Regions from separate parts of the Sphingobacterium sp. GQ94 genome, predicted to be linked through region 2. Evidence: riboswitches for the same ligand, from Rfam matches in the RefSeq annotation. Region 2 holds a riboswitch; each other region holds the start of a gene.
The links. A riboswitch is a leader RNA that binds a small molecule or an ion and turns the genes downstream of it on or off. The one in region 2 is predicted to bind S-adenosylmethionine.
Positions count from the first base shown of each region.

Region 1 (10,730 bases), on a different contig from region 2:
TTTGAGTCAAAGTCCGGTCCCTTAAACAAGGGCTCTGTCTGATACTGCTCTCTACTTAGATATCCCAGAAAAGAGAACGCATTATCCGGATTATAATTGTTTAAGGAAATGTTGGTCTGCGCCCTGATCATGAGCATAGCATAGGATCCAAAACCGAAGAAAATAAAACAGGTGCTCAAAATTGCAAGCTGTAGAATGGGTTTATTTCTTCTGATGGAAAAATAGATACCCCACACCAGAGTTGCAATCAATATTCCCACAAAAAGAACAATCCCAGTTCCAAATGGCAAACCCAAAGAGTTTACAAAAAACAAATCAAAATATGCAGCTATTTTAACTGAGGACTGGATAATCCCCCAAAGGATAAACCCCAATACACCTATACCAAGTAGTAGTGATTTGGTAATCCCTAACCACGAAATTTGGTTGGATTTTCGAAAATAAATCAACAAACCAATCGCCGGAATAGTCAATAGATTAAGCAGGTGCACTCCGATTGAGAGTCCCATTACATAGGCAATTAACAGCAGCCATCGGTTGGAATCCGGTTGATCTGCTCGTAAATCCCACTTTAGGGCGAGCCAAAATACACTTGCGGTACATAAAGAGGACATCGCGTAAACTTCCGATTCCACAGCTGAATACCAAAAAGTATCCGAAAAACTATAGGCAAGTGCCCCCAGCAATCCGGCAGCGAGAATCTGGATCGATTTTTCTGCTGAAGGTTCTTTCTTTTTGCAAAGAATCTTACGCGCCAAGGCTGTAATCGTCCAAAAAAGAAATGTGATGGTTAATGCGCTACAAACTCCCGAGCCAACGTTCATCCAAAAGGCAATTTTAGAAGAATCCGAAAAAGCTAGATTGGAAAATAAATTCTGGATCAAAAGAAAAAGAGGAGCTCCAGGTTGGTGGACAATTTCAAGTTTGTAGGCTGAGGCAATAAATTCACCGGTATCCCACCAACTCGTTGATTTTTCTGCGCTCAAGACATAAATCAGCAAAGCTATCGCTCCACAAGTCCAGCCCAAACTGTTGTTGGTTTTGTTGTAATTCATAATTCTCTAATTAGTAAACTAAAGGTAATTAAGAATCCCACACCATATACTGATGTTAACACAATTTAACAATGGAGATTCTCTTGGCTATCGTAGGCAAAATTAGCGCTCAAATCACCCCAGGATATATTACCCCATAAAGAATCCCCATCGTAAAACGATGGGGATTCTTTTTTTAAACGAATTCTAGTACAGAATACGCAAAGGTTTTATTTAGCAAACCAGAGCTTTTTATCAATCTCATCACCGCCCATTACACCTACAGCTGCATTCCAATTGGTCGGATTAAGCGTTTGCTGGGTAACTGGATACCTTACACGTGCGGGTATGTCTTTAGCTATAACATTTCCCGATTGTAAAGGTGTAAAGGTATAGGCCGAATTGTCATGAGGACGCTTAGCGCCTTCTCCCGGCATCAACAAAATCTCAGTTGTTGGGTATCCGGTCCTTCTGTATTCATTCCAAGATTCATCAGGATTATACATTAATGTCACATATTTCTGAGTAAGTACGGTTTCTTTACTTGCCGCAGGAAGATTACCAATAAACTCCGTAATATCAGAAGCAGGTACCGCTAAACGTTCCATGTTTGCACGAACAGCCTTTTCATAATTCTCCTGAGACCAATTATTTACCTCGCTTAAGATAAATTCCACCTCAGAATACTCCATTAAAACTTCACCACGATCGATTCTTAAATAATCTTTGGAGAAAATATTAATATTCGCTGTTGCTTGATAATACGTTTCCACCGCTGGTAAACCATAAGGCATACCTGGATAATCCGCCATATTATCAGAATCCTCATAGCCATCTTCGGTATATGCGGTAAAAGTTAAACCTTTTGGCGCCGCTACTTTATATAATCTAGGGTCAAAACCAAAATCACCAGTCACACCTTTAAGCAATTGAATAAAGGAACGATTCACCCAGAAATCGGTCCTGTTTCCCACATAAAATAATTTCCAGAAGGGGTTCGCATCGTTATTATTTTCTCCAAATGCATGTATCGCATTGTCGGCATTCGAACTAAATACGCCGCTATTTATCGCATCTTGAATCTCAGCAGCTGCACTTGGCAGTTTGTGTTTTATTCTGTTTGCAATACGCAATCTCAATGAATTGGCGAATTTTTTCCACTTTTGCTCATCACCATCGTAGATGTAATCACCACCAGCGAAAACATTTTCACCATCAACGATTTGCGCCGAGGCTTCCTTCAATTCTTTTAGTAAATCTTTATAAATCTCTTCCTCTGAAGCATATACCGGAGTTAAATATTGATCAATATTCAAAGCCTGAAAATTCGGATTATCTTTTTGTCCGTATGACCAGTATGGTACCGAACCGAAATGGGTTACCAAATTATCAAAAACATAAGCCAGCATAATGCGGGAGGCGGCAATTTGGTTATCCAAATTACCATAGTTAGACATTTGAGCAACTAATTCTGGATTCTCACATTTTTCGATTATATCCTTGTAATTATTTGCTGTACGGTATAAATCCACCCACCCATTATTGGTTTGCACATCGCGATATTGATATTTATCTTCTTCAATGTAATTGTTTTGCGCTGCATATTGCATCCAAGGCATGGACATACGCATTTGCCACCATCCGTCTCGAGTGAAGGTTAATAAATATCTGTTTGCACCAGTAAATATTGTATTTGTAGGTACAATTTCCGGCGAATTCGGATTTTCGTTTATTTCCGCTAAATCCTTTGTACAGGATGCCATCGACAAGGCAGAGAGTCCTATAACAGAAGATAATAGTATTGTTTTTATATTTTTCATATTACCAAGTCAAATTTTTAAAAATCTAGTTTTAAGTTTAATCCGAAAGTTCTAGAAGCTGGTAAGTTACCCCCTTCAAAACCTTGAATATTACCACTACCAGTGGTGGCCATTTCAGGATCAAAGTTTTTATTATCCAAACCCCATGTCGCTAAGTTTCTTGCAAAACCAGAAATGGTCGCACCTTTTATATGCATTTTATTAAGAAAATCCGAAGGAAGTTTATATCCTAAGGTTATTTCCCTTAGTTTAATGTAATCTGCATTAAAAACGTTTTGAGCGGTAGGACCAGCATAAAAATGACCGTAATAATCTGAAGCTCCAACATTTTTAGTGTTTTGGGCAGTATTTGTTACCGTGTAGGTTCCATCCTGGTTACGCGTTACATCACCAGTGACCCCTGGGGTAACAATCCCAGATTCACGGACACCGTTTGCAGCAGTTTCTTCCAATACACCTGTATAATTACCAAACATATTAGATACCGAGAAATACTTTCCTCCCTTTTGCATATCAATTAATGCAGAAAGCGTAAATGCTTTATAATTGAACGTATTGCGCCACCCTGCATTAAAATCTGGTAAAATTGACCCTAAGTTCTGTACGTCTGATGCTAAATACAAGCCGTTTGCACCCACAACCTTATTCCCTTGGTCATCAAAAATAAAATTCGAACCGTAAATTTGTCCGAATGGTTGATCCACCATCGCAATTAAAGAAGCTTTAAATGGTGCTGTAGCTATAGTCAATGTTTTCAAATCCCCAAATAATTCCGCAACTTCATTATTATTTTTTGCAAAATTAATGTTTGAAACCCATTCAAAATCATCATTACGCACGGGAACCAACGTAACCATCGCTTCAATACCCTTGTTAATCGCACGACCAGCATTCATAACTTTTGAAGAAAATCCAGTCTCCGCGCCTGTTGAAACACTCATAATTAAGTCGGTGGTTTCCTCATTGTAATAGGTAAAATCAATACCTACCCGGCTTTGAAACATCTGGGCTTCAATCCCGAATTCATAGGATTTTTTAGTCTCAGGACGCAAATCAGCATTCAATTTCGATAAACCTTTCATGAAATAGGGACTTTTTATGAAGTTGGTATTATCAAAGACCCTATTTGAATACACATCGATCAAATTGTATGGATCAGTATCGTTACCCACTTGTGACCATCCCGCACGAAGCTTACCAAAATTCAACCAGGCAGCATCTGTCAACCGAGAAAACACAAACGACCCTGTAACCGAAGGGTAGAAATAGGAGTTATTGTCTGCCGGTAAGGTTGAAGACCAGTCATTCCTCCACCCAAAATCAACAAATACCAATTCATCATATCCCGCAGAGAAATTCCCAAACACGGAATTTACACGTTTGCGACTCAACGTTGTTGAAATTGACGCCTGCTCTGCACTATTATTTATCGTATACAAACCAGGAACGATTAACCCTCCTGAGGTTGAGGCATCAGAGGAAAATCTATTTGAATTACGACGGTTCACTCCAATAAAGGAATTTAATGAAAATTTATCCCAAGTTTTATCGAAGTGTAACCTACTCTCGTAATTCATCTCAGTTATCTCACGGATATTTTCTGTGAATTCAGAAATCGCTTGCGATCCGACTGCTACCTGAGAATTAATTTTCAAGGTATAATTATCACCGTAAACATTACCCGTTAAATATAAACCTGGCATAAAATCATAACGAAGTTCTACGTTACCATAGAAACGATCCCGTTGGTCTTCGGCTGTATTTTCATTGATAATCCAATAATAATTATCCGAATATTTCGCGGCTGCATCATCCCATGAAGAACGGTTCCATGTTTTCTGCTCACCGGTGATTGTTTTATAATTTTTCAATCGGCCATAATCTAATTGAGTTTGCCCCCACTGAAACATTTTTTGACCAATTGAGTTGTTGCCATAACCTTGCTCAGGACGGTTAAAACCATTTGTACGAACGTAGTTCAAATTACCGCTAGCCGTCAATTTCTCCGAGAACTTATTATTAATGCTTAGATTAACAGTGCTTCTTTTTAGTTCCGAATTCGGCACCATACCTGACTGGCTCACATTGGATAAGGACAATCTCGCGGAGGTATTTTCGTAAGACTTGGATAAAGAAACCGAATTAGTCCAGGTTGTACCCGTTTCAAAGAATGTACGGTAATCATTTGTTGGGTAGCTCCATGGCCGGGTTTTTAAATAGTTTTCGGTATCGTTAGGATCAAAGGCATCCCAGTGCAATACCTGCTGACCGTCCAATTTTGGTCCCCAAGATTCATCTGCACCATAATCCACAAGCTTATATTCTTTACCGTTAATCATCTGAGTCGCAAAATCTGAAGAGAATCCTCCGCCATATAAACTTTGTAAATTTGGGGTAATTCCTAAATTTTCAAAAGCAACACCAGTATTCAGGGTGATTTCATCACGCCCCTGTTTCGCTCTTTTTGTCTTGATTAATACCACACCATTTGCCGCTCTAGCACCATAAAGAGCAGACGCTGGCCCACCTTTTAGAACATTCACCGATTCAACATCGTCTGGATTGATATCAAAGGCCGCATCTCCATAATCCCGGCCGCCACCACCTCGTTGGGTATTGTTCGAGTTATAATTTGAGTTATCCAAAGGAATACCATCCACGACAATCAATGGCCTATTCTCACCAGTTAACGATCCGATACCCCTCAAAACGATACGGGTTGATCCACCAAGACTGGATGAAGGCGCAGAAATTACGGCACCCGCTACATTTCCCGAAAGAGACTGCAAAGCATTACCACCTCTTGCGGCAGTCAACAGCTCTCCTTTGACTTCCTGAGTCGCGTAACCCAAAGACTTCTTGTCCCTGGAAATGCCCAATGCGGTAACCACAACCTCTTCAAGTGTCTCATCTTCAACCACAAGTTGTACATTTACAGTTGAACGGGTTCCTACGGAAACACGTTGAGTAACGTATCCGATGTACGAAAAGGATAATTCCGGACTGGCTCCTTCTGTAGAGATCGAGTAATTTCCCGAATCATCAGTTTGAGTTGCTTCAATGGAACCTACAATAGTGACTGATACGCCACTCAGTGGAGTACCGCTATCGGCCGCAGTAACCTTTCCACTCACTTGCCGACTTTGTGCAAACGACTGTCCAATCAGACAGGTTAGCACAAAAATAATACTGAGTAATTTTTGTTTCATTTGTATAATTGTTTAGTAATAGTTTGTATTTTCTGATGATTTATAAATGCACTGTGAATTCACGAATTGGCGGACACCTTTATCTTTTCATTCTTGCTTTTTCTCTTGGAGAAAAATAAAAAACAAGGCACTTTCGGAGAGTTATATATAATCATAACAACATAATTCCTTAGAGTTAAATCCTTGACACATAACAGAATAATCTAGGTATCCTATAGGATTATTCTGGTTATTATCATTTTTACCGCAAACTATACGTTCACAATATACTATGCAAGCATAGGATTATACAACATTAACATTTTTTAACAACCCTTGCAATAAAAAATTATTTTTTAACTTTTATCACCGCTAATGTTACAAATAAACGGGTGCAATTAATCATATTGTAACAATAATTTAAAATGTAAGTCCTAGATTTGCCGCATTTTTCATAGATACATTGAAGGGCTTTATTTAAGATAATGCGTAAAAAAATAAACAATTACTCGGAAAGGGGCTTGGCAATTATTAGGAAACAAGTTCCATTTTAGTTAACCGATTTTGGCTGTTAATAACGCTTGACAGGTCATTTTTTTACAAAATAAACCAATAGGAAAAAAAAAGTTATTGTAAGCGTATTAAGAAATAAATTTAATTAAAAAAAGGCAAGATATGTATCTTGCCTTTTCGTTAGTTGGTCTAGCAGAACGCTTAATTAAACCAATTTTTGTACAATTTTCTTGGTCGGTCCAGGATTACTCATGGTGTAAAAATGTAAAACAGGAGCGCCAAATTCGATCAATTCCTTGCATTGATTCACAAGCCATTCTTCCCCTACCTGACGTACATCCGCATTCGTCTTACAGCCAGCGACGGCATCACTTAAATCTTCCGGAATGTCCAGATGAAATATGCGGGGCAGAGTAATAAGTTGATTTTTAGAGGTAAGCGGTTTCAAACCAGGAATAATAGGTACATGAATATCGTTCTCACGGCATTTATTCACAAACTCTTTATATTTTTCCACATTAAAAAACATCTGAGTAACGATAAACTCCGCGCCCATTTCTACTTTTTTCTTAAGCCACTTAAAGTCAGTATTGAAGTTTGGAGCTTCAAAATGTTTCTCGGGATAGCCAGCGACACCAATACAAAAATTCGTTTTTTCAGATATGGTGATATCTTCGTGCAAATACTGTCCTTTATTCATATCAACAACCTGCTCCAGAAGTTCGGTTGCGTAAGCATGGCCACCCTGAGTGGGGATAAAATCCGCATCGCCTTTTCGAGCGTCTCCTCGAAGAACCAATACATTATCAATTCCTAAAAAGTTTAAGTCAATCAACGCATTTTCAGTCTCTTCCTTCGTAAAACCTCCACAAATTAAATGAGGAACCGCATCCACCTTATATTTACTCATAATCGCTGCGCAAATAGCTACCGTTCCCGGACGTTTGCGATAGGATACTCGTTCCAATAAACCGCTGGCATGTTGTTTATAGAGGTAATCCTCCCGATGATAGGTCACATCAATAAATGGTGGATTAAATTCCATTAACTCATCCATGGATTGGAAAATACTTTGAATTCCTTGCCCTTTAGCCGGTGGTAATAATTCAAAAGAATACAAGGTTTTTCCCTTTGCGTTTTTAATGTGATCTACAATTTTCATAAAACAAGATTAGGCCTTAGAGAAAACACAGTGGATACCGGTTTTTAAGCTTATCTTTCCCATACGGGGTAGAATGTAGCACCTTGAACTGGGTCAGGTTGCTAAGGCTTCAGCGGGTCTATTCCCTCTGCCTTTCTCTATAAGCGAGGGCTAATATCGTTAAACTAAGCTTAAACTCAAAATGAATTAATAAAAAAGGTAAAGATTGCCTCAAAAACAGTGTTCTAAAGGCCAAAAACAGCTTGCAAAAAATACTAATCGATAGTTAAATACACATCAATTAATCCCTCAGGCAATGTTAATACAATGATTTTTTCCTCAGGATCAATCCCGAGGATTAAATCCTCATTTAACGGAAAAAGAACCTGTTGGTCATTGATCATAACTGTAGCGATGAACTGCTGAGGCATTTCTTGAACAGCTATGATTTCCCCAAGTTCTCCTTTTTTTTCATCTAGGGCCGTATACCCAACCAAATCCGTGTAGCGAAAATCATCCGGGTCCCGCTCAGGCATTTTATCATTGGGCAGATATACTTTCTTTCGAACCAAACTCTGAGCTTTATCGATATGGTCAACATCCTCAAAGTTTACATATGCTGTACTGTTATTGTGCAGCTTTAGCTGTTCAACAAAATAAGGAACCAACTTCTTATTCACTTCAAGGAATACAACATCAAAATCTAAAGCAGCGTAATCTTCAAATTCAAAAAAGAGCTGAAGTTCTCCCTTAAGTCCTCGTGTTTTACTGATGTATCCTATGTAAAAACTTTGTTCTGTAGTCATCTTTATTACTTAATTAACAAAAATAATCAATTCAATCCACACAGCTCCTACCGACATGCAAAGAAATAAAAAAGCCGATTCATTTAACTGAACCGGCCATTTTGAATACTTTATGAAAGAAGATTATCCTTCAGTTTCTTCAGTGTTTTCAGTTGCCTGATCTGCAGGTGCTTCCTCAGCTACCTCTTCTTCTGCAACTGGAGCATTTTTCGCTGCAATAGCTGCTCCTCTGTCTTCTTTTTTCTTAGCCTCAGCTGCTAGTGCAGCTTTTTTTAGCTCATCGTTAGATTTTGCTAAGCCAGATTTTTTACCTTCGATTTCAGATTCTTTACCCTGAACCCAAGTTGCAAAAAGCTCTTCAGATTTAGCGTCATCAAAAGCTCCTTTTTTCACACCACCTTGTAAATGTTTTTTGTATAAAACACCTTTGTAAGAAAGGATAGCGCGAGCTGTGTCAGTAGGTTGTGCACCCTTGTTCATCCAATCTAATGCTTTATCAAAATCCAAAACGATAGTCGCTGGATTCGTATTTGGATTGTAAGATCCAATACGCTCGATAAATTTACCATCACGTGGAGCACGTGCATCTGCTACTACTACGTGGTAAAAAGGTTTCCCTTTTTTACCATGTCTCTGCAATCTAATTTTAGTTGCCATGTTTTTTTATTGTTTATGTATTCAACATATCCCCCGAGCCTCGTGCAAGAGGGGACGCAAAGATACAAAGTATTCTGATAATTAAAAAGTTAATTAAAAAAATGAGGTTCTGAAGCCCTTGAGCCCGGTCTTACCCTCAACCTGGCGAGGATAAAAACATATCCTAACCTGTACGAATTCCTAAAAATCAATCGTTTCATAATTAATTTTAGAATTGAAATCTTAATAACGATATTACATTTTAATTTAATTTCCCCACACCAGTATGCAGAAAATTGCTCCTTTAAAGATCGTAAAGGCATCAGCCGGCTCAGGTAAAACGTTCAATTTGACGGTCCATTATCTATCTTTAATACTGGTAAAACCAGGAAATTACAAGGAAATCTTGGCCGTTACTTTCACCAATAAGGCAACAGCTGAAATGAAAGAGCGCATCCTTTCAGTACTTCATGGCTTGGCAATAGGTGATCTGAACCGAAAAATAAACGACTATCGAGAAATACTTTTGCAACAATTTCCAAACTGGAATGCCCAAGAGATTCAAGAAAAAGCCTACAAAGTCTACCAACGAATTTTACACGATTATAGCCATTTTTCAATCAGCACCATCGATGGCTTCTCACAAAAAGTAATTCGGAGCTTTACTTATGAATTGAATCTAGAATCTGGATACACCATCGAGATGAATACCAATAAAGTCAAACGTGAGCTGACGGTTATGCTTAATCAGCTCCTGGATGAACGACCTGAATTATTGGATTGGATCATACAATACGCCGAACAAAAAATTGAGAATAACGAAAACTGGAACTACCGCCAAGAATTAATTAATCTAGCTGGCTTGATTTTTTCTGAGAATTTCCAAGAATTCGACAGCCATCTTATGGCAAAGAATACTGATCAATTATTTACTTTATTAAATAAGGAAATCACTGAAAAATCCAATAGTTTCATCCAAGCTTTGAGCTTGGCCATAGAGGCCTTTCAAGAATGTTGTCAACCTTTAAATCTCGACCAGGCAGGCTTAAAAGGAAAATCAACAAATAAACTCCTCACCAGCAGTATAAAGAAATTCAATGTCAAAAAACTTAGTTTATCCGATATACAAAAGGATATCTTCGATCGGTTTGGTGAAATTGTAGAAAACCAGGAAATATTCAGCGATAAAAATGGAGATATCAGATTAGATATCTTTCAACATTTAAAACCATCTCTGATGACGATCGGCGCGCTGCAAGAATATTTCTCTAGCTATATCGCCTACCAAGCCGTTGATTCCAACCTTTACTTTCTCCGATTATTGAAAGAGATGAGTGACCTGCTGAGTGTTTGGCGAAAAGAGAACTCCTCTCAGCTCATTTCAGATGCGCAAATTCTTTTAAACAAATTAGGTTTAGATGAGCATGGCGATCCCACTTTCATTTGGGAGAGAATTGGCAACCGTTATAACTATTTTTTATTTGATGAATTTCAAGACACCTCTAAGGTTCAGTGGAAAAACTACAGCCCTTTATTGTTGAACGCTCTAAGTAATGCCAGTGGAAAATTCAGTGAACATTTGATTGTTGGTG
Region 1 is NZ_JCAXEC010000013.1:62,538-73,267, reverse strand. It holds gene AC6CHH_RS12370 (protein O-mannosyl-transferase family) at 1-1,055, opposite strand, end outside; gene AC6CHH_RS12365 (SusD/RagB family nutrient-binding outer membrane lipoprotein) at 1,265-2,854, opposite strand; gene AC6CHH_RS12360 (SusC/RagA family TonB-linked outer membrane protein) at 2,872-6,063, opposite strand; gene AC6CHH_RS12355 (methylenetetrahydrofolate reductase) at 6,761-7,717, opposite strand; SAM riboswitch class I at 7,765-7,863, opposite strand; gene rimM (ribosome maturation factor RimM) at 7,972-8,502, opposite strand; gene AC6CHH_RS12345 (30S ribosomal protein S16) at 8,626-9,159, opposite strand; gene AC6CHH_RS12340 (UvrD-helicase domain-containing protein) at 9,425-10,730, shown strand, end outside.
Region 1: linked by a shared signal. The riboswitch ahead of AC6CHH_RS12355 (methylenetetrahydrofolate reductase) and the one ahead of metE (5-methyltetrahydropteroyltriglutamate--homocysteine S-methyltransferase) in region 2 are both predicted to bind S-adenosylmethionine.

Region 2 (10,730 bases):
CAGCTGATGGAAAACGAGTAAACAAACTGGCGACCATCATCTACGATGAAAATGTCCGTCTGGGCTCTCATATTGAAAGGGTTCTCAATATTGCCAGATTGGAAAAAGAGAATCTAAAAATAGAACGAACAAATGTAAAAATAAACGATTTGGCTTCAGCAGTTTTAGAAAGCATGAAACTTCAACTCGAAAAAGCGAATGGCACAATGCACATAGAATTGGATGCTAAACACGACTTAGTCGTAGGAGATGAACTGCATTTGTCAAATGTTTTATATAATTTGGTAGATAATGCCATTAAATATAGCAAGGATAAACCTGAAATTACGGTAAAGTCTTTCAACAGAGATAAAAACGTTATCATCACGGTTACGGATAAGGGAATCGGAATGACAAAAGATCAATCAGAAAAAATATTTGACCAATTCTACCGTATACCTACCGGCAATATACACAATGTAAAAGGGTTTGGGCTGGGGCTAAGCTATGTGTATGATATTATAAAAAGATTAAACGGGAAGATATCGGTCAGAAGTGAAAAAGATAAAGGCACGCAATTTGAAGTAGTTCTCCCGTTAAAAAACGCATCGCGGGAAGTTGCTTAAATTTTAGATAAAAAAAATATGAATCAAAAAATATTATTAGCAGAAGATGACCCGAATTTGGGGGAATTGCTTAAAGATTATCTTGAATTAAAAGGGAAGTTTGATGTCGTATTATGCGCCGACGGTCAACTAGCGATGGATGCTTTTAGAAAAGATGAATTTGATCTTTGCATCTTGGATGTCATGATGCCAAAAAAGGACGGTTTTTCTTTAGGTAAAGATATTCGAAAAATAAATCAAACAGTACCTATCATCTATGCAACTGCAAAAGGAATGATGGAAGATAAGACGCAAGCTTTTGAGTTAGGTGGTGATGACTACATTACAAAACCATTCCGCGTTGAGGAGTTGTTATTGAGAATTCACGCACTATTGAAGCGAGCAGCTAAGGATAAGGAAGAAGAAATATTAGACAAATTTGAAATTGGAGATTACTTTTTTGACTACACAAGTCAAATCATTTCTTTTAAAGGCCAGCAACAAAAGCTCTCCACAAAGGAAGCTGAGCTGATGAGGTTATTGTGTATCAAAAAAAATGATGTGTTAACGCGTGAAGAAGCATTGATCAAAATATGGCATGATGATAATTATTTCACGGGACGGAGCATGGACGTTTTTCTTAGTAAATTGAGAAAATACCTAAAAGAAGATCCTAATGTAGAAATTGTAAATGTACATGGAAAAGGGTACAAACTGCTTGTTAGCTAAAGCTCCAATATCTATAAAAATAGATTGTAAAATAAATCGACGAATAGACTCTATCAAAAACAGAGTCTATTTGTTGTTAAAGGCACTTTTTAAAAGAAAGATCAACTCCATCATTCTTTATGATTATACAATTCCAATCTTTTTTTTGGGAATTAAAGATCTAATTCATACCTTAGCCTCCGCTTATAGAGAAAGGCAGAGGGACTAGACCCGATGAAGCCTTAGCAACCTGTCACTTGACAAGGTGCTACATTCTACCTGAAAAGGGAAAGATAAGCTGGCCTCATAATTCTTTGGGAGCCTTCTCTTAGCAAACGATTTTAGTATAATTAATTTAGTATAATACTTTATGTTATTAACAAACAATTTAGGTTACCCACGCGTGGGCGCATTCCGCGAATTGAAAAAAGCTAATGAGGCCTATTGGGCTAAGAAAATCAGCGCGGAAGAATTATTGCAAGCTGGACTAAAAATCCGTGAAAGCAACTGGAAGACTCAAAAAGATGCCGGCATCGATTTGATCCCTTCCAATGATTTCTCATTTTATGATCAAGTTTTAGACTTATCATTAACTGTTGGGGCTATTCCATCACGTTATCATTCATTATTAAACAAAATCGACCGTCAGTATAATTTAGATTTATATTTTGCGATGGCTCGTGGTTTCCAAGAAGGTGGTGTTGATGTCACTGCTATGGAAATGACAAAATGGTTTGACACCAATTACCATTACCTGGTTCCTGAATTTGTAAAAAACCAAGAATTCAAATTAACTTCTGAAAAATTCTTAAGTGAATACAACGAAGCAAAGAAACTTGGCATTGAAACTAAACCTGTTTTTATTGGTCCAATTTCTTACTTATTATTAGGAAAAGAAAAAGAAACAGATTTTAATCGTATCGATTTAATCGATAATTTATTGCCTGTTTACCAAGAAATCCTTACCAAATTAGCTCAAGCAGGGGCAAAATATGTTCAAATCGATGAACCATTCTTAGCATTGGACATTGATGATCAGACACGTGCACTTTACGTAAATGTATATGAAAAATTAAGTAAAGCTGCTAATGGTGTAAAATTAATTGTTGCTACTTATTTCGAGGCATTACGTGACAATGAAGATATTGCTGTTAACCTTCCTGTACATGCGTTGCACTTAGATCTAGTTCGTGGTGAAAATCAGCTCGACACCATATTAACCAAAATTCCTGCAAACCTTACCTTATCATTAGGCGTTGTTGAAGGACGTAATATTTGGAAAAACGATTACGAAAATTCATTAAAGAAAATTAATCAAGCGATTCAAGCATTAGGAAAAGACCGTGTTTGGGTAGCTCCTTCATCTTCTTTATTACATGTTCCGTTTGATTTAGATAATGAGAAAAATGAAGAATCTTTACCAACAGAGGTAAAAAATTGGTTAGCATTCGCTAAACAAAAATTGGCCGAAGTAAAAGACTTGGCAATCCTAGCTGAGGGGGAAGTTGATTCAGACACTCAAAACCGGTACCAAGCCAACAAAGAAGCTGCTCAAAGTCGCCGAACTTCACCATTGATTCATAAACCAGAGGTTAAGAATCGCGTTAGCAACATCACTGATGAGGATGCAAAACGTACATCAATCTTTAACGATCGTAAAGCAGCGCAGCAAGCAAAATTTGGTTTACCAGCTTATGCAACGACAACTATCGGATCTTTCCCTCAAACCAAGGATGTGCGTAAATGGAGAGCGGATTTGAAAAAAGGCGCAATCACACAAGAGCAATACGATAAAGAAATTTCTGAGGAAACGGAAAGAACTATTCGTTTACAAGAATCACTAGATATCGATGTATTGGTACACGGTGAATTCGAACGAAATGATATGGTCGAATATTTTGGTGAACAATTGGCAGGTTATGCCTTCACTCAAAATGGATGGGTACAATCCTACGGTTCTCGTTGTGTGAAACCTCCAATTATTTTCGGAGATGTTTACAGACCTCAAGACATGACTGTACGTTGGTCATCATATGCACAATCTTTAACAAATCGTCCTGTAAAAGGAATGTTAACTGGTCCAGTTACTATTCTACAGTGGTCATTTGTCCGTAATGATCAGCCTCGTTCAACAACGACTTACCAAATCGCTCTAGCAATTTTAGATGAAGTTCAAGCGCTAGAAAAAGCGGGTATTAAAATTATTCAGATTGACGAACCAGCAATTCGAGAAGGCCTTCCTTTACGTAAAGCTGATCAACAAGCTTATTTAGATTGGGCAGTACGTTCTTTCCGCGTATCTTCATCCAATGTAGAAGACGATACTCAGATTCACACACACATGTGTTATTCTGAATTCAATGATATTATTCAAGACATTGCCGCGATGGATGCAGACGTGATCACAATTGAAACGTCTCGTTCTCAGATGGAGTTATTGGATGCTTTTGCAGACTTTAAATATCCAAATGATATTGGTCCTGGTGTTTATGATATTCACTCACCACGCGTTCCTAGTACAGAGGAGATGGTAGATTTGCTTCGCAAAGCTAAAGCTGTAGTTCCTGCTGAACAATTATGGGTTAATCCAGACTGTGGATTAAAAACCCGTGCTTGGCCAGAAACGAAGGCTGCTTTAGAATCTATGGTGGAGGCTGCCAAAATTTTAAGAGCTGAGTAAAACACCAAAAACACTTTATTTAAACAGTCCGTACGTAAAAAGTCGGACTGTTTTTTTTTAAATTTTTCATAAAATGGTATATAGAATGTATTAGGTTGAGCAAGAAGGATCAGATAACGACTAGGTTTCTCAATATTTTTAGATGGCAACCTTTGCCCTAACGATTAAGATGGAAAACTTTATTTTTGATTCACTTATCCTTAATCCAAATTCAGTATCTTAACAGAAAAAAACGATGAGAAGGTTAACCATTAACATCTTTCTGTTCCTCGTATACGGCATGGCCTTCTCTCAGGATAATTATCCTGAGCCAAAGGGCGTAAATGATCTAATGTTTTATATCCAACACAACCGGTCAACAAATACCTATGTCTATACCCTTAATTTGGATACGAAAAAAGAGTTAAATCGAAAAACACCTATCCTAGTCTTTAGACAACTTTTTGAAAATGATGGTGAAATTCTATCGCTCACAAATATTCAGAAAAGATATGCTTATGGTATCAAATCTGAAGAATTGGAAAACAATAGTTTTGAGTTAAAGATTATATCTCTACCTGAGCAAAAACTGTATTTACATATTCCAAAAAATGGAAGCCCATACATTATTACCTCTGTAAATGGTGTTAAATTAAGATTAGAAAGGATATTTCTCAAATTAAAAGAAGGAACATGGGGATTGGGTACAAAGGTCGAATACATCCTATTTTATGGAAAATCTAATAATAAATACGCAATTCAAAAATTGATATTGTAATTTTTAAAACCATATGGTACAGGACAGTATAACCATTTATATTGTCGAAATTTATAAAAAATAGGCCAATAAGAAATTAAACCAATGAACAAAAAAATAAGCTTCTCTTACAACTCCAATTTTCCTTCAGTTGCTGATTTAAAAAAACGTGCCAAATGGCGAATTCCAAAGTTTGCCTTTGATTACCTGCAGGGTGGATGTAATGAGGAACTGAATTTAAGAAGAAATGAAAGTGACTTTGATGATATTTTATTAAAGCCTCAATACTTACAAACGAGCCATGAGATTGATATGTCTGTGGAACTCTTTGGACATCGCTACGCAGCACCTTTCGGAATTTCTCCTATTGGTTTGCAAGGTTTGATGTGGCCAAACGCACCCGAAATATTGGCTAAAGCAGCTGCTGAACACAACATCCCCTACACCTTAAGTACAGTTTCAACGAGTAGTATAGAACGTATTGCGGAGGTCTCTCAGGGCAAAGCATGGTTCCAACTTTATCATCCGACTGAGGATCGGCTAAGAGATGACATTTTAAAAAGGCTTCAAGCCGTAGAATGTCCGGTGTTGGTGGTACTAGTGGATGTACCTTCTTTTGGACTACGGTATAAAGAAATCAAAAGTGGGCTGTCTATGCCTCCAAAGATGAATATTAATAATATTCTACAAGCATTGATTTGTCCAGAATGGGGTATTAGAACATTAAAACATGGAATTCCTTCCTTTGCCACGCTAAAGCCATACATGGAAAAAGGGCTTGATTTGACTCAGCTTGGCAAGTTCATGAATCAAACTTTTACAGGAAAAGTAAATATCAATAAGGTCAAAGCAATTAGAGATATTTGGAAAGGTCCTTTAGTGCTAAAGGGTATAACCACAGAAGAAGATATGCAAGCAGCGATAGCTATTGGAGTTGATGGTGTTATTGTTTCCAACCACGGAGGACGACAAATTGATGCGGGCGAATCCTCTATTCATTCGCTCATTCGTTTGACCAGAACCAATCAATATAAGGACAAAATTAAAATTATGTTGGATGGTGGAATCCGCTCTGGAGTAGATCTAGGCAGAGCACATGCCGTTGGTTCAGATTTCAATTTTATGGGAAGACCTTTCATGTATTCTGTAGGAGCCTTGGGAGATCAAGGGGGAAATCATGCAATCAATCTATTTAAAGCACAACTCTATCAGCTTATGCAACAATTAACGATTGATCATGTTAATCAATTTCCAGGTAGATTGTTGTAGACATTTGGCTAAATAAAATTTTACAATCCTATTTTTGATTTATAAATAGGATTGTAAAATTTTATTTTTTTAAAAATCTATTGCAAATCGATTGAGCGTAATGCTCAAGAAGTTTTTGTCTCGAATTTTTCTTGATATGCCTTTTCTAAAGCAAACATTTCATCCCTCAATTTCGCAGCTTCTAAAAAGTCTAACTCCTTTACAGATTTATCCATCCGTTTTTTAACTGTTAAAATTGCCTTTTTCATCTCCTTTTCATTCATAAATTGGATTAAAGGATCTGCGGTGACAGCCTTAGTCGGATCAGGTTCTGTATATATTTTGGATTCACCATTGAAATCAGCTACCGAAGTTTGTTCCATAATCTCTTCCCTAGTTTTACCAACAGTCCTAGGGGTGATGCCATGCAAAGTGTTGTAAGCCACTTGCTTTTCCCTTCTGCGATTGGTTTCATCTATAGTTATCCGCATACTATCGGTCATCTTGTCGGCATACATAATCACCCTCCCCTTGTCATTACGGGCAGCTCGTCCAATCGTTTGAATCAGAGATCTTACCGATCTCAAAAACCCTTCTTTATCCGCATCTAGAATCGCAACCAGGGTGACCTCCGGCAAATCCAAACCTTCGCGTAATAAATTCACACCGACAAGGACATCGAATTCCCCTAATCGAAGCCCTCTTAATATTTCAACTCTCTCTAATGTTTTTACCTCAGAGTGAATGTATCGCACTTTAATATTGAGTCGGTTCATGTATTTGGTTAACTCTTCAGCCATTCGTTTGGTTAAGGTTGTTGCCAAAACGCGCCCCCCTTCTTTTATCGTTTTCTCTACTTCTTCCAAAAAATCGTCAACTTGATTGATAGCCGGTTTTACCTCTATCTGCGGATCTAATAATCCAGTCGGTCTAATTACTTGTTCAACAACCACACCTTCAGTTTGTTGCAATTCATAATCACCTGGTGTTGCTGAAACATAAATGGTCTGATTAGTCAAAGCCTCAAATTCAGGAAAATTAAGTGGACGATTATCCATCGCTGCCGGAAGTCGAAAACCATGCTCAACAAGAGATATTTTCCGAGATCGATCTCCACCATACATTGCCCTTAATTGTGGAATTGTAACATGGCTCTCATCAATGACTAATAAATAATCTTCCGGAAAATAATCCAATAAGCAGAATGGGCGCATCCCGGGCTGTCTTCCATCAAAAAAGCGGGAATAATTTTCAATTCCTGAACAATATCCGAGCTCACGCATCATCTCCAAATCGTAATTCACCCGTTCCTCTAAGCGTTTTGCTTCTAGCATCCTTCCTTCGTTCTCCAATTGAGTTTTTCTAACCACCAGCTCCTCTTGGATAGCCCAAATGGATTCCGTAAACTTCTCTTTGGGTGTCACAAATAAATTCGCTGGAAAAAGAGCCAAACTCTCATGTTTTTGAATAGTCCTTGCAGAAACCGGATCGATCTCACTTAATTCATCAATTTCATCTCCAAAAAAAGAAATTCTATAAGCAGTATCTAAGTAAGCCGGATAAACATCAATCGTATCACCTTTCACACGGAATGTTCCCCTTTTGAATTCCGAGGTGGTTCTGGCGTATAAAATTTCCACCAAACGATGCAGAAATGCGTTTCTACTAATAACTGTACCTACACCAAACCTGAAGATAGAGCGTGAAAAATCTTCGGGATTTCCCATACCATAAATACAAGAAACCGACGATACCACAATAACATCTCTCCTTCCAGACATTAAGGAAGATGTTGTCGCTAATCGGAGCTTTTCAATTTCTTCGTTAATCATTAAATCCTTTTCGATATAGGTATTACTGGAAGCAATAAAAGCCTCAGGTTGGTAATAGTCATAGTATGAAACAAAATAATTGACTGAATTATCAGGGAAAAATTGTTTAAATTCTCCATACAATTGAGCCGCAAGTGTTTTATTATGGCTTAAAATCAAAGTAGGTTTCTGAGTCTGTTGGATAACATTAGCAATAGTGAAGGTTTTTCCTGAGCCTGTGACACCAAGTAACGTTTGGTAGGTTTCACCTTGATCAACGGAGGTAACCAATTGTTCAATAGCTGCAGGTTGATCTCCAGTGGGCTTATATTCCGATGTAATTTGAAATTTCATGTTTTTTCTCTCCTGAAACTAAGTTATTAAAATTTATCTCCATATCCCATTAATATATTTTGTCCTCCTATTAATGCAAAAAATTATTAGTAATTTGCTTGTAAATAAGACTTTTGCTATGGTCACAATCTTAACAAAACAAAACAGCTTAGTCAATCATTTTCTGAGCGAACTAAGAGATGTTAACATCCAAAAGGATCGTATGCGTTTTAGAAGAAACCTTGAGCGTGTAGGCGAAATAATGGCCTATGAGATTAGTAAAACCTTAAAGTACTATAACCAAGACGTGGAAACACAACTTGGTATCGCCAACACACACTTACTAGCAGAGCAACCCGTCATTGCGACCATATTACGCGCTGGTCTTCCGTTTCATCAGGGATTACTAAATTATTTTGATGGTTCGGATAGTGCATTCATTGCAGCCTTTAGACATACTAAAAAAAGCGGTGAATTTGAAATTCAAAAAAAATATCAGAATACACCGAATTTGGATGAAAGGGTGGTAATTATGGCGGACCCTATGCTGGCTACAGGAAAAAGTTTGGTGTTGTGTTGCAAAGACCTTCTTGCCGAATATTCGATCAAGGAATTGCACATTGCAACCGTGATAGCGTCCGAGGAGGGCTTACAACATGTACGTGCTTTTTTACCAGAAGCTCATCTCTGGATTGGATCTGTTGACAATGAACTTACCAGTAAATCTTATATTGTTCCCGGTCTTGGAGATGCTGGAGATCTAGCATTCGGCTGTAAACAATAAGCGTTAAAGCAACGTCTTAAGACAATAAATAATTAGCAATTACTTAATACACAAATTAATGAAAATGAATAGGATAACATTAAATTTATCAAAAAAACAAGCAAACTATGAATTGGCAAAAATACAATGGGGAGAGCATCAAGAGCTCAATATGTACGGCTGTTGAAGAAACTATTTTACGTGAAAACAATGCCGGTAACCAACTAAAAGTTTTCATCGGAACAGATTCTCAAGTCAAACGTGGAATCACCGAATTCGCAACAGTTATCGTGTTTCTACGCGAGCATCGGGGAGGATTTATGTTTATCAATAAATTCCGTAAATCCCAAAAAATGACCATTAAAGAGCGAATGTTAATGGAAGTACAACAATCCATTGAAACAGCCTACCAACTTTGTCCATTGTTAGATCAATACAAAATCGATCTCGAAGTCCATGCCGACATTAACACCAACCCAAATTTCAAATCCAACACAGCACTGAAAGATGCAATGGGATATATATTGGGTATGGGGTTCATATTCAAAGCAAAGCCAGAATCCTTTGCTAGCACCAATTGCGCAAACAAACTAGTACAATAAGTCATAAGTCTATTGCATTTTCTTCCTTAAGTATTGCTAACTTTAAAAATACAAAGATGAAGAATGCAAGATTATCTTTCTCAAATTTATCAACAATTCATTCAAACCAGTCTTTTAGAATGGATTGCCACCATTAGTGGATTCATATGTGTTTATCTGGCTTCCAAACAGAATATTTGGAGTTGGCCAATTAGCATCATTTCAGTTTTATCCTATCTTTATATTTTTTTTCAAAATAAACTTTATGGAGATGCCCTTTTGCAAATCTATTTTCTAAGCACAGCAGTTTATGGTTGGTATTATTGGGACAAACGCGCGCACTCTAAGGAAAAACCAATAAACTCTCTAAAGGCGAAGGAATTCTTTTTTACCCTTTATATCATTTCAGTTTTAACAATTGTTTTCACCCAATTATTGACAAAGGTAACAGATTCTGATGTGCCATTTGCGGATGGATTCTGTACTTCCATTAGTTTGGTTGCTCAATTTTTGATGACCCGTAAGATATTACAAAACTGGCTTCTATGGGTCTTTGTTGACCTTTGTTACATCCCATTATATCTTCACAAAGGACTTATTTTAACCGCTGTACTTTACTTAGCTTTTGCCATAATTGCATATTATGGCTTTAGAGATTGGCGAAAAACCTACCAGAATTTTCAGTAGTTTTGCAGCGCTATGAATACTGAACATCAAAACATCTTAAAGATAGCAATAGTTGGTCCTGAATCTACCGGCAAATCAACTATGGCAAAGTTTCTAGCTAAGGAATTTGACAGCCTTTGTGTCCCCGAATATTCCCGATACTATTGCCAGAATTTAAATCGAAATTATACGCCACAGGATGAACTAAATATGTTTTATGGGCAACTCGCTTTGGAAGACGCCATTCTTTCAAGCCAACCCAAACTCTTATTTTGTGACACGACTATTTTAACGGTAAAAATATGGTGTGATTACCTATTCAAGCATACCCCTAGTGAGGTCACTACGGAAATCAAGCGCAGAAAATATGACTTTTATCTTTTGATGGACATTGATTTGGCATGGGAGGATGACCCTATGCGAGATTTTCCTAATCAAAGAGAATATTTCTTAAACACCTGGAAAAACGAGCTCGAGAATTTAGGATCTACCTACTCTCTAGTAGGTGGGCAAAGACAGCAACGTTTAATGAATGGTCTGAATGCTGTAAAAAATTATTTAAAGAAAAAAAATGAAAAGTTGCCTTAACAAGCGAATTTTTGCAAATAATAAAGGTCCAA
Region 2 is NZ_JCAXEC010000005.1:19,329-30,058, reverse strand. It holds gene AC6CHH_RS06415 (sensor histidine kinase) at 1-605, shown strand, start outside; gene AC6CHH_RS06410 (response regulator transcription factor) at 624-1,313, shown strand; SAM riboswitch class I at 1,494-1,592, shown strand; gene metE (5-methyltetrahydropteroyltriglutamate--homocysteine S-methyltransferase) at 1,663-3,972, shown strand; gene AC6CHH_RS06400 (DUF4833 domain-containing protein) at 4,208-4,729, shown strand; gene AC6CHH_RS06395 (alpha-hydroxy acid oxidase) at 4,814-5,977, shown strand; gene uvrB (excinuclease ABC subunit UvrB) at 6,082-8,121, opposite strand; gene upp (uracil phosphoribosyltransferase) at 8,240-8,884, shown strand; gene AC6CHH_RS06380 (ribonuclease H-like YkuK family protein) at 8,992-9,465, shown strand; gene pnuC (nicotinamide riboside transporter PnuC) at 9,529-10,131, shown strand; gene AC6CHH_RS06370 (AAA family ATPase) at 10,144-10,698, shown strand.

Region 3 (10,730 bases), on a different contig from region 2:
TTTGTGCATCGTAACCAAACACACGTTTTACAGCGTCCTCATATCCATATTTAGCCGTTTCAATAAACAAAGGCATTATAACCGTATCTCCATAGGTTGCACCAATATACGACCAAAACGCTTGACCGTATCGGTATGGGAAATATTTATTGGACTGCTCAGTCATCTGTCTTAACGTAGGTAGATCGTTTCTAGCATATGCATCTCGCATCCACATGGAAGTAAAGGCATCTTTTTTACCAATAGAAAAATACTCAGCCATTCCCTCAACCATCCACAATGGAATATTACCTATGCTTTCTAAACGAGTAGAATCTCCTCCTTCTAGCAAAACTCTATATTGAAAAGCATGGACCATTTCATGCCCTAACACATGCCTGGTTTGTTGATTAATTTGCATAACTGGCATAACCACCCTTTGCTTAAATGCTTCGGTCACCCCCCCTGTTCCTACGCCAATTTCTCCAGAGATTGCAGTAGTCTGTTGAAATTCAGGATGATTGTTATAAAGAATGATAGGGTTCTTTCGTAAAAAAGTATCCTGAAAAACTTGCTGATGTAACTCATACCAAACTTCTGTTTCTTTTGCAAACCAATTCATCATTGAATCATTCTGCAAGTAATAATAAATATTAAAGTGCGGAGTATCATACACTTTGAAGTCTAGTTTTTTATACCTCATTTTATTTTGACCAAAATACTGAGCTTGCCCCTTATTAGGCAATAATGACAAGCTTAAGATCAAAATGAAGTTAACACAAAGAATCTTTCTTAGTAAGGTGTTTTTAAATTTCATAATTTATAAATAATTAGTGAAACACCAACTTCACACTAGGTGATAAATTGGTTTCAATTTTTCGTGTAATTTCTTCTCATGATCAAGAAAGTAAAGACATTACATCTACTTCACTGCTGATCTCGCTGTTATTTTACGAGATTTTCAAGTTTACTTCTTATACTTTTAAAATTAACTAATTCAAATAAATTAATTCTAATTAATCAGTTCTGTTTCTTCATTTTGTTGACTCGGTTCTGCGATTTCAGGAAGAACAAGGTTAGGTATATCCAATTGATCAACAGGATTTATTGAATCCACAGAGTCTGTTCTAGCCCGAATACGAGGGCCTGGGCAATTAAATTCTTTGGTAATTTCTACTTTTGACTCCGGAAATTTTCCCAAAGTAACACCTAACTCAGGATGCTTATACAGTTCTTCCATAAACATCGCATAGATTGGCAAGGCCGTTTTAGAACCTTCGCCGGTAGCCGAGGTTTTAAAATGAATACTTTGCTCATCGCAACCTACCCATACACCTGTTACTAAATCCTTTGTAATTCCCATATACCATCCATCAACATAGTCAGAAGATGTCCCAGTTTTTCCTCCAATTTGATTTTCTTGCTCAAACAAATCCCATTCCCACAAAGCTTGAGAAGTCCCTCCCGACTCTTCAATAGTTCCTCTTAACATATACCCCATTAACCAAGCATTTTCTGGTGAAATCGCTTGTTTGGTTTCAGTTTTAAACTCTTTTAATACTTTCCCATCTTTATTCTCTATCCTAGAAACTAGCACTGGAGAGGTCCGCTTGCCTTCATTCATAAAAGTGCTATATCCACGAACCATCTCTAAAACTGAAACATCATTTGAGCCTAAACCAACAGAAGGTACAGATTCAAGTTTACTGTCAATTCCACATTTCTGTGCCATCTGAACTACTTTATCCCATCCTACATCCTGCGTAATTTGCGCCGTTACAGAATTTAAAGAACGAGCCATCGCGTGTCTTAGCGACAATTCACTATAAGAAAATTTCCAATCTGCATTTTTGGGTTCCCAAACTTCTTGCTCACCTTTATTATTAACAAATTCTATTTTAATTGGTTTGTCCTCGTATTTAACACATGGACTCATACCTGACTCCAAAGCAGCTGCATAGGCAAACGGTTTGAAAGTAGAACCAGCCTGTCTTTTAGCTTGATTGACATGATCAAACTTAAAATAATTATGGTTAATTCCACCAACCCATACTTTAATCTGCCCGTTGTAGGGATTCATAGCCATCATTCCTGTATTTAACATACTGATATAATGTTGTAAAGAATCCATCGTGGAGTATTCCACCTCTTGCATACCATCCCATGTAAATACAGACATTGTTTTTTTCTTCCGAAGTTCTTCAAAAACTGCGGTTTCATCATTGAATTTTTTCATTAATGAACTAAAGATTGGCAATTGCCTGGCATGATCTTCCAAAAAATTTGGAATTACATTACCTTCATTATCTCTCCAGGGTAATTCACCTTCCCAAGAACGTTCAAGTCTGCCTTGAAGATCTTTCATTTTTAGGGCAACCTTTTCTTCTGCAATTTTTTGCATTCTAGAATCTATCGTTGTATAGATCTTAAGTCCACTAGTGTAAATATCTATTTGATTCTCCTCAGACCACTCTTCCAACCATTTCTCAACAGCGGTACGTAAGTATGAATCATTTGAACTTCTAATATCTTGATTGTTTAAATTCAAGGCCAAAGGCTTCTTGCTCCAGCTTAACATTTCTGCTCTTTCAATATAGCCCTCCTTTTGCATTTGACTTAGTACTACGTTACGTCTTTGCAAAGAATTTTTAGGATTTCGAATTGGACTAAAAAGAGTCGTTCCTTTGAGCATCCCTATAAGCACTGCAGCCTCACTAATATTTAAATCATCAGGCGATTTATCAAAATAACGTCTGGATGCTGATTTTATGCCGTACGCGTTATTACTAAAGGAAACCGTATTAAGATACATAGTTAATATCTCCTGTTTAGTGTATTTATTCTCTAACTTGAAAGCAGTCATCCATTCCTTGTATTTGGTAACCACCAATCCCAAACCCGGAATCCTGCCAAGGAATCCTTGAGAGTCTTTGTAGCGTGTACGGTAAAGGTTTTTAGCTAATTGCTGGGTAATTGTGCTGCCTCCCCTTTCACTCCCACCAATGGTCGAAATAATTCCTGAAAATAAACCAATAACGTCAACTCCTTGATGCTTAAAAAAGCGGACATCTTCGGTCGCAATTAATGCATTAATGAGATTTGGAGAAATACTATCATAAGAAACAGGATCTCGATCTTCCTTAAAATACTTTCCAATCAATACCGAATCAGCTGTATAAAGTTCGGATGAAATATTAAGTTCTGGCAACAAAATCTCTCCCCTAGTTGGTGAGGAACCAAATAGACCCAGAAAATTAATTTGGACCGCACAAGTGAATAAAACAATGAAATATATAACTATCAGTGATATACGCAAAAATTTGTTTCGGACACGTTTAAACATGCAGTAAATATGAAGAAAACTTTGGTAAAAACTATATCGAATCAAGCAAAAATCATACTGGAATTAAAAATTAACGAATTTTAACAATTGTCACTTATCGTTCTTTTTACCATTGGCTATCAAGCATCCGCCCTATCAAAAACTGTACCCAAATCGACTATTATATCCCAAAAACTTATTTTAATTAAATAATAATCGTTATTTTTACCTAACTTATTATAGGGAATATGTTAAAACAAACACTACAACAGAAATTATTACAAAAACTTTCACCTCAACAAATACAGTTCATAAAACTGCTACAGGTTCCAACTGTATCCTTAGATACTCGTATTAAAGAGGAGCTTGAAGAAAACCCTGCCCTTGAAGACGGAAGTTTAACCAACATGAATGATCCTGTTGAAGAATACCCAGACAAAGATCCGGACGAGGACTTCGGATCAGAGGATACTAGTTTCGATGAAGAGTTTAGTGTAGATGAATATATTCAAGAAGACGATTTCCGTGATTACGGGGGGAGTTACGATCACGATGATGAAGACAATAAAAAAGAAATTCCAATTGCAATTCAAGACTCCTTTTTTGAGAATCTCCAGAATCAATTAGATTTACTGGCCTTGAGCGATAAAGACTTTCTTATTGGACAGCAAATTATTGGATCCCTGGATGATGATGGCTATTTGCGACGTCCAATTCCTTCACTAATTGACGATCTCGCTTTTTCTCAAAATGCGATTGTTGATGAAAAAGAAGTCGTAGATATGTTAAAAGTCATTCAAGAGTTTGACCCTGCAGGAATTGGAGCCAGAAATCTGCAAGAATGTTTGACTATCCAATTAAAAAAGAAAGATCAAGAGAATTTGATTATTCAGAAGGCGATGGTAGTTGTCGTAAATTATTTGGACGAGTTCACGAAAAAACATTATGACAAGATCGAAAAACAGCTTGGAGTCTCCTCTGAGGAGCTAAAGGAAATTGTCAATGAAATTTTAAAGTTAAACCCAAAACCAGGGGATTCAGGAGCAACTGCAGGAAAACAATTACATATCATTCCTGATTTCCATATCAGCAATAATGACAGCGTTCTTCATCTAACTTTAAATGGGCGGAATGCACCCGAATTAAGAGTTTCTAGATCTTATCAAGAAATGTTCGAGCATTATGAAAAAACGGAAAAAAACGACAAAAAAATGCGTGAGGCCGTTCAATTTGTCAAACAAAAACTTGATTCAGCAAAATGGTTTATTGACGCAATCAAACAACGCCAGCAAACACTTTTAAAAACCATGAATGCAATAATGGAGTATCAATACGATTATTTCCTTACCGGAGATGACAGAATGTTAAGACCTATGATACTTAAAGATATTGCAGACAAAATCGAGATGGACATTTCCACCGTATCTAGGGTTGCTAATTCAAAATATGTACAAACAGAATTTGGGACTTTTTTGCTAAAGTCTTTTTTCTCTGAAGCAATTCAAACCGAATCAGGAGAAGAGGTATCTAATAAAGAGGTAAAGAAAATATTAGAAGAATGCATTAACAATGAAGATAAAAGGAAACCCCTAGCAGATGAAAAACTGACTGATATTCTAAAAGAAAAGGGCTACTCCATCGCAAGAAGAACCGTAGCAAAATATAGGGAAGCTATGAATATTCCGGTAGCGAGGTTGCGAAAAGAATTGTAAAATTTGGATTTTTAATTTTAATCTACTAGTTTTGTAGAGTATTCAGAATTGCTTAAGAGCAATACCAACCGAGTGACGTCACCGCGGTGGTAAATCAATACGGGTCTCATACCAAAATAAAACGTTTTTATACGGTTAAATCACCCCAATCTGAGTGCAATAATGATTAAACACTTAAACATTCATTGTATGTCAAACAAAAATCATCTACAACAACATTTACTTGAGAAATTCCTTAAGTATTCCAATAATGAGCTCGTTATCTTAAACAATGAACTCGTTAATTCAAATTGGGGTTCAAATAAATCAATATTTCGGACAGCATTGATTAGTACACTCTCTAAACGCGGTGTAGATCTTTCGGCAATTTTATCAACCGAAGATGGATTCACCCAGATTCATCAGGTTCCTGTAAAGCTTGAGGAAAATAAGCTCATTCCTTTATGTTAATACTTAACGATAATTTGCCTCATTAACAGACAAAGCATATAGCGAGAAGGTGCCTAACCAGTGAGTTCCCATGTAATCATCTTGTTGATTCAGGTTCCCTATAGAATATTTAAAATGTGCATTAGCAATGTTTTTTAAATGGTCTAAAGCAGGGTCAATTGAGGATATACCCCAAAGACAAGCAGATCGACTATAATTTAAACCATCTAGGTGAACCAATTTACCATCTGCCCTATCTTTCACTATCGCCGGATCCAATGTAAAATTTTCATCAAAAAGATTCGGCATAAATCCTTTTAACCAAACCATATAATCAGACTTGTTCATAATCCTACTCATCAATAAGGCCTCCTCTAAGCAAGGGGATAAAAAATCATATCCGCTTGGTTCATAAGCCAAATTGCAATTACTATCCGCTTCAAAAAACCGCAGGGAATTTTCGTGAATAGCGTCAATGAATGATTGGTCAGCTACCTGGTTTGCATAATCCAATGAGAGTGTCAGACTAAATGCAGTATTATCATGCTGACCAGACCTAATGGGGTAAACCAGTTTAGGAAGGTATTCTTTATAACGTTCTACGAGTAGATTAACCAATGGCTGCAATGTTGCCTCCCATCGTTTTGCATCTTGGTCTTCCCATACATGAAGCTCTTGTTGCAATTTAAATAACCAAGCCCAGCCATAGGTTCTCTCAAAGCCTAAGTTGTTCTTATCTTCAAAAAAAGCCTGTTCAATAGCAACATTTTCGCTTGTGATATGCTCATTTAATATCGCTCTAACTTTTCCGTCTATGTCAAGCTCAGGAAATTGTTTCATGAGTTTTATGATTGACCAGTAACCGTGAACAGAAGAATGCCAATCAAAACAGCCATAAAACAATGGTCTAAGATCTTTTGGTCTCTTTAAGTCATCACTACTCCCTAAAACCTGGCCTAATTTATTTGGGTATTCTATTTCCAAACAGTGCGTTGGAAGTGCAAAAATTTGTTTAGCCAATGTTGAAGTCAATACAATGTTCTCTTTAACAAAGTTTTCTTGTTTTATTTTTTTTTGACCACAGGAAATGAAAAGTAGGACAAAAAACATACATGAAGAATAACTAATTTTAATCATCCGAATAAATTTGGCAATGTATTTGAACTAATATGGATATTAGAATTAGTAAAAATAGTATTTAAAACATAAATAAACCAAATCATGAATTTCACCGATTTAATTTCAGGTAGCGTTGGCTCACAGGCTGCCGATGGCATATCACAAAAACTAGGAGTAGATAAAAATCAAACTCAATGGGTTATGTCTGCCGCCATCCCCTTGATGATGTCTGCAATCAATTACAATGCTCAAAATAAACCTGAAAAAGCCGAGGGGCTACAACAGGCATTATCTAGTCAACACTCAGGTGGAATATTCGATAATTTGGGAGCCTTGTTTAACAATGGCCCAACAGAAGATGATGATAAAATAGTGAACCATATTTTTGGTAAAAATACAGAATCAGTAAAGGAAACACTATCTCAAAAATCAGGTATTGACATTGGCAAAATTGGTGGTATTCTTGCATTAATTGCACCGCTGGTTATGGGCTATTTAGGTAAACAAAACAAAGATTCACAAGCTTCTTCTGGTGGAATTGGAGATTTACTAGGCAATATTCTTGGTGGAGGTTCCAATCAAAGTAGTACTTCAGGAGGTATTGGTGATTTGATAGGCAGCGTTTTAGGTGGATCAAAATCTACTGATGCCTCACAAACAGGCCAACCAAATATTTTAAGTGGTTTGGGTGATTTAGCGGGTGAGTTTTTTAATCAAAAAAATGACAGTAATACCAAAGGAGGTATTTTAGACAACTTAGCTGGGATGTTCAACAAATAAAAGATCGTTTAATCCCTGGGTTTCAAAAGACCAAAAAATGTGATCAAAAGTAAATTGATCACATTTTTTTCTACAATGACTGCACCAATATATTAAGTAAGATTTGATTAATGATCATCTCTACCTAGAACGGCATTCCATAAATTTCGATGATTACCTTAGGCAAGCCTTTGTGGCTTAGACTTGGGACAGTTTGATGCTAAATATTATCTTTACACATGCAAACAAAAACATCTTTTAAAAACGATTATAGTGAAGGTGCAGCCTCAAGAGTTTTAGAATTACTTCTAAACAGCAATGACCAACAAGAACCCGGATATGGTGAGGACACCCTGAGTATAAAAGCAAAAAATTTAATCAGGAATTCCATCGGTAACCAAGAAGCTGAGATTTATTTTGTTTCAGGTGGTACCATGGCGAATGTACTTATCATTAGTCATTTGTTAAAACCCTACGAGTCTGTTATCGCCGCTGATTCAAGTCATATTCAAGTGCATGAAACGGGTGCAATTGAGCATTGTGGGCACAAAATAAACCTGGTCAAAAACAACAGTGGCAAAATCGATGTTCAGGGAATAAGCAAAATTATTGAGCTCCATTCAGATCAACATATGGTTAAGCCTGCAATGGTTTATATTTCACAAACAACTGAATTAGGGAGTATTTATAGTAAAAAAGAATTAACTGACATATCGACCTATTGTAAAAAAAATGGACTTTTATTATTCATAGATGGCGCCAGATTAGGAGTTTCACTGACTGCAAAAAGCAATGATTTAACATTAATAAATATCGCGAATCTCTGTGATGTATTTTATATTGGTGCCACTAAAAATGGGGGGTTACTTGGAGAAGCTATTGTATTCCCGACACCTCAATATGCAAATGGCTTTCCCTATTACCTAAAACAGAAGGGGGCTTTAATGGCAAAAGGACGTATTTTAGGGGCTCAATTTTGCGCTCTGTTTGAAGATCAGTTATATTTTGACTTAGCAAATAATGCCAATCTAAAAGCAAGTCAGATCGCCGTTGCTATTTCTAAGCTAGGATATAAATTTTTGACTCCTGTCGTTAGTAATCAAATTTTTGCCATATTGCCGATCACTTTAATAAACAAACTTTTAAACCACTTTGAGTTTTATATTTGGGAAAAATTAAACCATGATATGGCTGTGGTTAGACTTGTTACTTCATGGGCAACAAACGATCATGATACCGAGCGATTCATAACACTTTTAAATGAAACTAATTGACTACTATTGTATTCAACCTATTAATTTGTTAATTTAGATGTTAGCCAAAATATATTACGATGAAAACGGAAGAATTTTTGATCTTGGTTGACCAAGAGGATAACCCTATCGGGCAGATGGAAAAGCATTTGGCTCATCAGTTAAATAAAAAACATCGTGCTTTTTCAGTATTTCTTTTAGACAAGGATGGAAATATGATTTTACAAAAAAGAGCTGAGAACAAGTACCATAGCGCTGGGCTTTGGACCAATGCTTGTTGTGGACATCCTAGACCAGGTGAGGAAACAAAGGAAGCCGCGATCCGCCGATCTATTGAAGAACTTGGCATTCAAATTGAAATTCAAGAGATTTTTAGTTTAAGCTACGAGGAATATCTTAAAAATGGTATTTGGGAAAACGAATTTGACCATGTTTTTTTAGGAACTCACATTGAAGGAGCATTAAAACCTAATCCACTGGAAATTAGTGAGCTAAAAACGATGTCACTATCTGAAATTGAACAAGATATCAAAAATAATCCCGAGGCATACACCTATTGGTTTAAGTTAATTATCCCAAGAATAAAAACCTATCTTTAACGCTCGGATAAAGCTTGATCGATTTTCTGCAGATTCCTACACCAATAAAGCTTATTGTTTCCACCATTGAAACACGCTAGTCCCCAAAAGCTCATTTATTAATAACCACCCAATTCCTAGTCTATTTATGTCCTGAACTTTCAAAGAATACTATATCGTCTCAAAAAACCATCTTTAAAATTTAAATCGGAATGAATAACTTCATTATATTGACCGGAGGACCTGGGGTCGGAAAAACATCTCTACTTAATTTCTTAAATAAAGTTGGATTTAAAACCGTTCCTGAAGATGCGCGTGAAATCATCAAAGAGCAAATCGCTATGGATGGACAAGGTTTACCATGGATGGATAAAATGGTATTTTCAAATCTCATGATAGAAAGATCTTTAAGCAGCTATAAAAGTGCCGTACACTTAAATTCAAACCACACTTGTTTTTTCGATAGAGGAATTCTTGATGCAGTAGCTTATGCGGAGATGGAAAATATCGTTTACCCTACTTATTGGGAAGCCTACGCAATGAAATATAGATACAATCCATTGGTATTTTTGTTACCTCCTTGGAAGGATATTTATGTGAATGATTCACAAAGGAAACAATCCTGGGAAAAATCAGTGGAGACCTATAATTGGATAAAAACTACCTATAAAAAATTCAATTATCAAATTATAGAAATACCATTAGAGAGTATAGAAAAAAGAACTTCTTTTATTCTAGAAGTTTTAAGCCAATAATTAATTATGAGATATCGCTATCCAATTAACCGCAATGATGCTGAACTAGTAGCTACAACTACAAAAAGAGCTATGAAATGGAAGAAATGCTTATAAAAAAAAGCCATATTTTTTAGGCAATCGTTTGATTGACTGGAAAATTTTGCCATTTTAAATCCAATGCATATCTTCATTGAACCAATAAAAATATATTATGTTCAAACTACATATTGCAAAGATTTTATTTCTTTTAGGTATCTCCCTTTCCATGTTACCAACGGCGTGCTCCAAGCAGCTTAATCTACCTGATAATTCTCTTAAAATAGTTGACATTAATGACAGCATTTACCTGATACCTTTTTCTGGAAATTCTTTTATTACTAGTGTACAAGTAGACCAAACTGCAGAAATTACACGAAATAATGGTCTTAAACATTGGACGAATAACAAAACTATAATTAGTACATACTTCAAGGTCTCTAAAGCTGGAAAATTAAAAATAGCCCTTCGGGCTAAAGGATTCTCCCAAAATCACTCTAAAATTAAACTTACCATAGATAAGCAAAGCAAAGAACTCATAGTAAAGGGCGATCTTATCAATGATTATCAAGTAGGAGTTTTCGATGTAAATTCAGGATATGTTAAGGTTGATATTCAAGGCATTGAAAAATCAGGAGACTATTTTGCGGATGTATCTGATTTAGTCATATCAGGTGCCCCAGCAAATGAAGGTTTATTATACAGCAATGATGAATCTTTTTATTATTGGGCGCGTAGAGGACCGTCTTGTCATATGGCTTTTACGATTCCCACCAATGAAGACATAAACTATTATTATTCAGAAC
Region 3 is NZ_JCAXEC010000016.1:18,060-28,789, forward strand. It holds gene AC6CHH_RS13535 (peptidase MA family metallohydrolase) at 1-796, opposite strand, end outside; gene AC6CHH_RS13540 (penicillin-binding protein 1A) at 992-3,295, opposite strand; gene rpoN (RNA polymerase factor sigma-54) at 3,550-5,013, shown strand; SAM-I-IV-variant riboswitch at 5,047-5,142, shown strand; gene AC6CHH_RS13550 (5-oxoprolinase) at 5,203-5,463, shown strand; gene AC6CHH_RS13555 (DUF2891 domain-containing protein) at 5,467-6,579, opposite strand; gene AC6CHH_RS13560 (DUF937 domain-containing protein) at 6,664-7,341, shown strand; gene AC6CHH_RS13565 (threonine aldolase family protein) at 7,560-8,594, shown strand; gene idi (isopentenyl-diphosphate Delta-isomerase) at 8,654-9,172, shown strand; gene AC6CHH_RS13575 (AAA family ATPase) at 9,364-9,906, shown strand; gene AC6CHH_RS13580 (DUF3472 domain-containing protein) at 10,100-10,730, shown strand, end outside.
Region 3: linked by a shared signal. The riboswitch ahead of AC6CHH_RS13550 (5-oxoprolinase) and the one ahead of metE (5-methyltetrahydropteroyltriglutamate--homocysteine S-methyltransferase) in region 2 are both predicted to bind S-adenosylmethionine.